Regions from separate parts of the Halobacillus amylolyticus genome, predicted to be linked through region 1. Evidence: riboswitches for the same ligand, from Rfam matches in the RefSeq annotation. Region 1 holds a riboswitch; the other holds the start of a gene.
The links. Region 1 has a riboswitch for cobalamin ahead of MUO15_RS11960 (ribonucleoside-diphosphate reductase subunit alpha). Riboswitches for the same ligand answer to the same signal wherever they lie in the genome.

Region 1 (4,318 bases):
GTTACGGGGTGCCCATAACATCACAGACACTCCTATTAAACATATTACCGCGCCAACCCAATCATATGTATCTGGGGTTTTCTTATCAATTAGCCATCCCCAAAGGACGGATAATATAATAAAAACTCCTCCATAGGCTGCGTACACCCTTCCAAACGAAGGAAAGGTTTGAAACGTTGCGATCACCCCATACATAACTAGAGAAAATCCGCCAACTATCCCCCAATAAAAAGGTTTACCATCCCTAAGCCAAAGCCAAATGAGATAGCCACCGCCAATTTCAGCGAGTCCGGCTAAAAGAAACAGCATAAACACCATGAACATTCTAAACTCCACCTCTTTTTTACAGCAGGATTTACCCGGGTGTAATTTCTTAACTTCCGTAAACAACCAATAGTAGTGAAATAGAACGGCCTTTTACTCCTTTTCAAAAATAAAGACCCACATAAACGTTAACGCTTGTCGAAGTTCAACGGGTAAACCAGACAAGTCCTTCTTCTCCACCTCACGTTTATAAACGCCATGTCCGTCTGTAAGTTTCCAGCCTGTTTCCCCAGCCATTTGCTCAAGCTCCCACGGCATCATTGTGTTGCAGATTACTTTTTCTCCATAAACGCGACGATAACTGTTCATTCTAGGCTTCGCAGTTGGACCTAACACCCCGATGCATAGCTTCCCACCTGGTTTAAGTACGCGTTTCATTTCCTCAAGTCCCTTGTAAGGTACTTCTGTCCATTCCAGACTATTCACGGCCATAATTCCATCAAAGCTCTCTTTTTCAAAAGGGAGATTAACGAGATCCCCTTGAACGAACTGCAAGTTATCTTGCTCAAGCCGGGAATTAGCCCGTTTTATCATATCCTCAGAAAGGTCGAGCCCTGTCACGGTATATCCTGCCTTTCCAAGCTTGTAAGACCCGTATCCGTCGCCACATCCGAGGTCAGCTACTTTACTCCCAATTTGTACATGTTTCTGCAAAAAAGGAATGATCGTTTTTCGACTGCCCTCATCCCACATATTCTTGCTGTTGGCATTCCAGAATTCTGCTCGTCCGTCCCATTGTTTTTCTGCCTCCTGATGCCAATTGAATGAATTCATTAATGTTGCCTCCTTATGGTTTTCGTGTTTATAATTTGCTGGAACGCTTTATAGGGTAAGTAGTATTACTAAGAGTACGCTGCTTTCTCAATACTTAACAAAAACTTATGATTAAAGGAATCAGCAAACTATATATCCGGCGAAATCAGGGGAATTCCAATCACCGTGGATACAGCAATTCCTTCAAGAACGCCAAACGCCCCATAAAAGTAAATGATACCACCGACTATAACAAGGAGAATAGGATCAAGTATCTTCGCTTAGACTTCATGGCCCATAGTAATCCGATACAGCCATAATCGATAAAATCAGAGGAATAATGAAATAGATGAATTATCGATGGGCACACGGTTCTCCCCTTTCTCACTCCCTCTTAGTAGTAATTCTACATCTGCCATTCTATTCCTCTGTGATCCGTTACATTTAACACTTCTTTATTCCCATTCAGTAAAAAACTGTTGCACGGTTCTACAATCTTCGTTATGATAAAAACACAAGATAAGCTAACAAAACATTAAAATAACACTATATATTGTATTAGCGAAGAGAAGATGCCACTAGGCTTAATAGGGAATCCGGTGTAAGTCCGGAACTGCCCCCGCAACTGTTATCGCTCTCGAAACGGAGAATCCACTGTGCACAAATGCATGGGAAGGGCCGGAGTCGAAATGAGCGTTAAGTCAGGAGACCTGTCTTTCTACGCTAGAAAGTTTCTACTTCTTCGGGGATTGAGAAGATGAGGCGATGGAATGAACAGGCGTCTTCATTTGCTATTTGGGGACGTGTACACTTTCGTTTCATGGTTTCATCCGCTCAATTTAATGAGCGGATTTTTTTATGGCTAATTATTCAGACAGCGTGAATGCGATGTGGCGGACCCTTTCTCATCAGGGATTCCCACATGACCTTTTCCAAAAGCTGTTGTAAAGGAGTGATTTTGATGGAGATGGTACATACATTAGATTGGCATGATTGGTTGGAACGTCAGAGGGGAAATTTCCTGTCGCTTGATATCCAGCGATTGTTGGACAAGCTGCCTTCAATGAATCTGGGTCAGATGGGGCACGATGAGCAGGCGAAGGCGCTGATCTTGGAGTGTTTGGCGGAGATTAGTGAGACGGAACCGGACTGGACATATCTCGCAGCGCGGATACAGCTTGAGCTGATGTATGAGGAGTCGGTCCGTAATCGCGGGATAAATGAGCCCTATGCGGGACTGCATCATTTGATTGAGTTGTTAATGGACGAGGAAATTTATAGTTCGAATCTACTTACTTCTTATTCGAAACAGGAAATCGATGAGCTTGAAGCAGCGATTGCGCCTGATCGTGATCATTTGTTTACTTACATTGGTTTAAAAACGCTCGGGGATCGATATTTAGCGCGATCGAAATCAGGGCTTGTATTTGAACTTCCTCAGGAGCGGTTTATGATCATTGCGATGACGTTAATGGCACAAGAAGATCATTCGAAACGTTTAGATTTGGTAAAAGAATCGTATTGGGCCTTGAGTCATCTCTATATGACGGTGGCGACACCGACTTTGGCAAATGCAGGCAAACGTTATGGTCAGCTGAGCTCATGCTTTATTGATACCGTCGATGACAGCTTGCAGTCAATTTATGATACGAACACGGATGTGGCAAATTTGAGCAAACACGGTGGCGGAATCGGTGTTTATTTAGGAAAAATCCGCAGCCGCGGCAGTGATATTCGTGGCTTTAAAGGCGTTTCCTCCGGGGTGCTACCATGGATGAAGCAGCTTAATAATACGGCCGTCAGTGTGGATCAGCTCGGTCAACGGCAAGGGGCGGTGGCTGTATACCTTGATGTGTGGCATAAGGATATTTTCCCTTTCCTCGACAGTCGATTGAATAATGGTGACGAACGACAGCGGACACACGATTTGTTTACAGGCGTATCGATTCCGGATGTGTTTATGGAAGCCGTTGAGAAGCGTGAGGATTGGTACTTGTTTGACCCACACGAAGTTCGCTCCGTAATGGGCTTTTCACTCGAAGATCATTTTGATGAAGCACGCGGGAATGGTTCGTTTCGTCAGCGTTATTACGCTTGTGTTGAGAACCCTGATTTGTCAAAAGAAATCGTACCCGCGATTGAAGTGATGAAGCGAATCATGGTTGGCCAGCTTGAAACGGGAACACCATACATGTTTTACCGTGATGAAGTCAATCGCATGAACCCAAACAGCCATAAAGGGATGGTATACTGCAGTAATTTGTGTACGGAAATCACTCAAAATCAGAGCCCTACCGTACAGGAGGAGCAATACATTAAGGATGGCAAAATCATTACTGTTCAAGAACCAGGTGAGTTCGTTGTTTGTAACTTATCAAGTGTGAACCTAGGTCGCGCGGTTCCAGCTGGTGTTCTTGCAAGGCTGATTCCGATCCAAGTCCGGATGCTTGATAATGTCATTGATCAAAATTCGATTCCTGTAAAACAAGCACAGTTAACGAATCAATCCTATCGCGGCATTGGCCTCGGTACGTTTGGCTGGGCCCACTTGCTCGCTCAGGAAAAAATCGCCTGGGAATCAGATGAAGCAGTTGACTATACGAAGGAAGTGTATGAGGGAATTGCTTACTACTCCATCCTTGCCAGCAACCAGCTTGCCCGCGAAAAAGGAAGTTATCCGTTATTTGAAGGGTCGGATTGGGATACAGGAGCATTTTTTGTTAAACGGTCGTTTGATCAAGATAGTACTTGGAACTGGGAACAGTTGCAACGTGACGTGGCCGAGAGGGGAATGCGTAATGGATATTTAATGGCTGTGGCCCCGAACTCCAGCACCTCAATTATTGCCGGAAGCACAGCGAGCATTGATCCGATTTTCAAAAAGTTTTATTCCGAGGAGAAAAAGGATTACAAAATTCCTGTGACGGCCCCAGATTTAAGCGCAGAAACGTATTGGTATTATAAGTCAGCGTACGATATTGATCAGCATACAAGCATAAGGCAGAATGCGGCGCGCCAGAGATATGTCGATCAGTCGATATCCTTCAATATCTATGTTCGTAACTCAATTAAAGCTAAGGAACTGCTTGCCCTGCATTTGGATGCTTGGAAACAGGGATTGAAGACGACTTATTATACGCGCTCTACCTCTAGTCAAGGGGAATATGACGATTGTGAGAGCTGCTCATCCTAAAGGAGGTTGATGGAATTGGATACTGCCATTCATAAGCGAAAACTTGTC
Region 2 (4,318 bases), 550 kb from region 1:
CGACTAGACCGACGAAGCCGATTGTCCCTGACACAGCAACTGCCGCCCCAGTTAAGATCGAAGCAGCTAATAAGATCAGCGCTTTTCTTTTCTCGGTAGGAACACCAAGTTGCTTTGCCCGTTCCTCGCCTAACGACATCGCATTTAATTCCTGTCCTTGAGTTAAAAGAAGCAGCACACCAACAATAAAAAATGGGAGCAGCAGCCCCACGTGATTCCATCCCGCATCGCTACACTTCCAAGGAGCCAGCCGACAATTTGGCGAAGCTCCTCTCCTGTAAGCGCAATCATGAGAGAAATAACCGATCCGAGAAAAGACCCCATCACGATCCCTGTCAGTATGAGAGTTTCAATCGAAAGTGTACGATCAAGCATACGTGCAAACCCAATAACGAAAAGCAGCGTTAGAACTGCAGTACAAATGCTGACAATGGGAAGTGTGAAAGAAGAGAAAACCGGGAGGGAAAATCCTACAAACAAAACCAATACTGCTCCGACAGACGCACCTGAAGACACACCTAATGTATAAGGATCAGCTAACGGATTTTGCAGCAAGCCCTGAAAAGACGCTCCAGCTATTGCAAGTGACGCACCCACTAACCCTGCTAATACGACGCGCGGCAAGCGGACATCCACAATAATACTGATATTTATCGGATCAACATTGGACTGATAAGGACTTATCGTTTCTGCTATCGCTCCGATAATGACAGGAAGCGGAATAGGTACACTGCCAACAGCTACTCCTGCCAGCCATGCACCCACTAAAATCATTAAGCTCCCTATATAAGCTACTGGTTTATTCATCACCGAACGTTTCCGGATAAACAGCTTCAGCCAACCGCTCTACCCCTTCAATCAAGCGCGGACCCGCACGTGTAACAAGATCAGAGTGAACATCATAGACCTGTTTCTTTTCGATTGCGGGTACTTCTTCCCAACCTTCTCTAGAAAGCACTTTTTCTACAGGTTTCTCTGTGTAATAGCCATAGGTCGTAATGATGACATCTGGCTGTAAGTTAATAATAGCCTCTTCATTCATTTTCACCCATCCTTCTTGGCCAGCAGCAGCATTCTCGGCGTTGATCGCTTGGAGCATTTGATTCATGAATGTACCCGTTCCAGTTGTATAAATTTCCGGAGCCGGAGACACTTCTACAAATACACTTTTAGGATCTTTGATGTCAGATGCTTTTTCTTTAATTCCTTTAAGTTTCTCTTTCATCCCTGTTACGATGCTCTCGGCTTTTTCCTGCTCATCTACCAATTTACCAACTGATTGAATCGTTTCATAAACGCCTTTAAAATCGGAAGCATTCTTAACCACATAAACTGGAATCCCAGCATTTCTGATTTGATCAATCGCTGCCTGGAAATTATGAGCACTTGAACCGTGTGCAAGCACGAGATCAGGCTTTAATGATAGAACTTTCTCCGTATTAATTTGCATCCCGCCAACCTTATCAATCTCATTCACCTGCTCAGGGTAATTATCATTGTCAGAGACCCCTACAACCTCTTCCCCTGCACCAAGGGCAAACACAATCTCTGTATTACTTGGAATAAGAGATACAATTCTTTCAGGGTCTTCCTCTAGGACAACCTCGTTCCCTGTAGAATCCTCCACAGTCAGAGGATAAGTCGATGCCTGTCCTTGCGCTTCTTCTGAATTAGTACCTTTCTCATTCTGGTTTTCCTCTGGTTGACTCGATCCCTCATTGCTTGCACAGCCTACTAGCAATCCAATCGTCATTAGAAGCATAAATATGTAATTCGATAGTCGTTTCAAGTTCCTCTCTCCCCTGTAATAAAAAGTTTTTGAGCACAAAAAAACACATCTCGCATTGAAGATGTGTACACAAAGGATTTTGCATGCTGCTTAAGTACATGCAGGCAGCCTCCTTTTTTACTATACACCTCCTATCCGCGTAGGTTATTGGTGAGAAAAACAGGTAGGTCTCCTGACTTATGGTCATGGCTTCCTGCTCCTTCCCATGTTTATCACACAGTGGAATCGTGCAGGTTGCTCTCAAATACAGTGGCGGGACCGCGTTGGATTTGAACCAACTTCCCTATTAAGTGATGAATCACATCACGCCTGTTTCTTCGCCTATTCAACTATCTATTATTCTACTAAAGATTATGAAAAAATGCTTGGTTTTTAGACTTTTTTGTCAAATATTTTCCTTATGGCATGTGACAACATGGTTCACTACATTATATAAATATTCATTGTTCAGTATTAATAGCTATAATATTTATTTGTCCAGTGAGTCAGAGATAAACTGCTCATGAAGCATAACTTTTGAATAATGCTAACCATATATAATCCTAGATTAGATTTAACAGCCTTATGATGAATAGATCATTGAAAACTTGACCAAGATTAATAGTATGATTCAGTTTTTCATAGAATAAAAGTTTTCACTTTTAATAGTCGGGAGGAGTTATCTATGAACATGAGAACGCGTTTCATAACGGTGGTTCTTTCTTTTGTACTAATCGTTATATCTGCACTGACGATTGCCCAGCCAGTTGAAGCCGCACAAACAGGCGAAGTTGACACCCAGTCATCCTTAAATGTACGGCAAGCGCCTAGTTTGAATGCTAAGGTCATCGGAAGTCTCTTACCGGGGCAACGAGTGGAATATATTGAACTTGGAAATGGGTGGGGGCAAATCACTTACCAAGGAGAACTAGGGTTTGTGAGCACAGCCTTTCTATCAGAAGTTGCTTGGGATCGCATTGAGGAAGAAAAACAAGTAGAAGAGAAAGATGTGAAAAAAACAGACGAATTCAGGGAGATAAACCCTAATCAAACCGAAACTCAGGACGTCGAACGCATTGTTCTAGACCCTGGTCATGGAGGCAAAGATCCCGGTGCCATCGGGAACTCTCTTCAGGAAAAAGACGTCGTTCTGAACATTGCTAAGCGCGTTGAGTCTAAACTACTTGAAAAAGGTTATGATATTTTAATGACGCGGACAGATGATACCTTTGTTACCCTTGAAAATCGTGCAAAACAAGCCAATACCTGGGGGGCTGATCTTTTTATTAGTATTCATGCCAACGGGTACCATGACTCCAGTGCTAAAGGTATTGAAACCTTTTATAGTGCAGGGGGTTCAAAAGCAAGAAACCTTGCAGACTTAGTCCAGGAACACGTTATCTCTAAAACTAGCAACCTGAGCCGCGGGGTGTTTAAAGCAGATTACTTTGTTTTGCGTCATACTAATATGCCAGCGATTCTTGCAGAAACTGGGTTTGTCTCGAATAAAGAGGATGCCGAGTTGTTAAAAAGCGAAGATTATCGCGAGCAAATAGCGAAGGGCATTGTCAAGGGCATAGAGGAGTATTAGTCTTTGAAGATATATAGGGGCATGGCTGTTTCCGGCCCTCTAAAATATCTAAGCAGATTGCTATATGATTATCATAGAAGCCTTGATTAAAATGGTGATGGAAATCTTCCTACTGACTTCCATCACCATTTTATTTTCTGAAATAAAACATCCTTCTTCATTACTTTTGATACGGTGTCTTATTCATGTCACAATCATTTTCAAATGGGTACATACCTTATAACCACTACTAATATTTTACACACTAAGGTCAATAGACAATTGCTATATTTAGAGGTTTTTTCATAAAATCCGACACCTGCTAATAAAGTGTAAAGTGTGCCGAAAGAATAATAATATGGGAGGGCTTAGATGGGATATTACATTACTGTTGAACATAATGTGAATATTTATATAGAGGACTACGGCCCAGAAGACGGCCAGCCAATCTTATTCATACACGGATGGCCCCTCAACCATCGAGTATTTGAGTATCAGTACGACCAACTTCCAAAAGCAGGTTATCGCTGCATAGGTGTTGATTTACGCGGATTCGGCAAATCGGATAATCCTTGGACTGGATATTCTTATGATCGTCTAGCAGATGATATTCGTTCGGTTATTGACACATTAAAGCTTGAACATGTCACCCTTACCGGGCACTCTATGGGCGGAGCTATTGCCATTCGATATATGGCTCGTCATGCGGGGCATAAGATTTTTAAACTTGCCCTTATCGCAGCAGCAGCACCCATCTTTACCCAACGTCAAGGTTACCCTTATGGACTAACCACTATTACAAAGGAAAGAGTAAATGAATTAATTAAGGCTACCTATACTGATCGCCCCGAAATGCTGCATAACTTTGGGAAAATGTTTTTCTATCAAAATATAACAGAAAGCTTCAAAGAATGGTTTCAGGGATTAGGACTCACGGCATCTGGAAATGCAACAGCGAAGACTGCGGTTTCCCTCCGTGA

Region 2: another riboswitch for cobalamin. It lies ahead of MUO15_RS14805 (ABC transporter substrate-binding protein); the one in region 1 lies ahead of MUO15_RS11960 (ribonucleoside-diphosphate reductase subunit alpha).

What each region holds. Positions count from the first base shown of each region.
Region 1 is NZ_CP095075.1:2,316,940-2,321,257, forward strand. Features, by position in the region: gene MUO15_RS11950 (YnfA family protein) at 1-324, opposite strand, end outside; gene MUO15_RS11955 (class I SAM-dependent methyltransferase) at 418-1,098, opposite strand; cobalamin riboswitch at 1,630-1,809, shown strand; gene MUO15_RS11960 (ribonucleoside-diphosphate reductase subunit alpha) at 2,039-4,270, shown strand; gene MUO15_RS11965 (ribonucleotide-diphosphate reductase subunit beta) at 4,286-4,318, shown strand, end outside.
Region 2 is NZ_CP095075.1:2,865,453-2,869,770, reverse strand. Features, by position in the region: partial or broken gene MUO15_RS14810 (FecCD family ABC transporter permease) at 1-807, opposite strand, end outside; gene MUO15_RS14805 (ABC transporter substrate-binding protein) at 800-1,789, opposite strand; cobalamin riboswitch at 1,935-2,117, opposite strand; gene MUO15_RS14800 (N-acetylmuramoyl-L-alanine amidase) at 2,454-3,359, shown strand; gene MUO15_RS14795 (alpha/beta fold hydrolase) at 3,711-4,318, shown strand, end outside.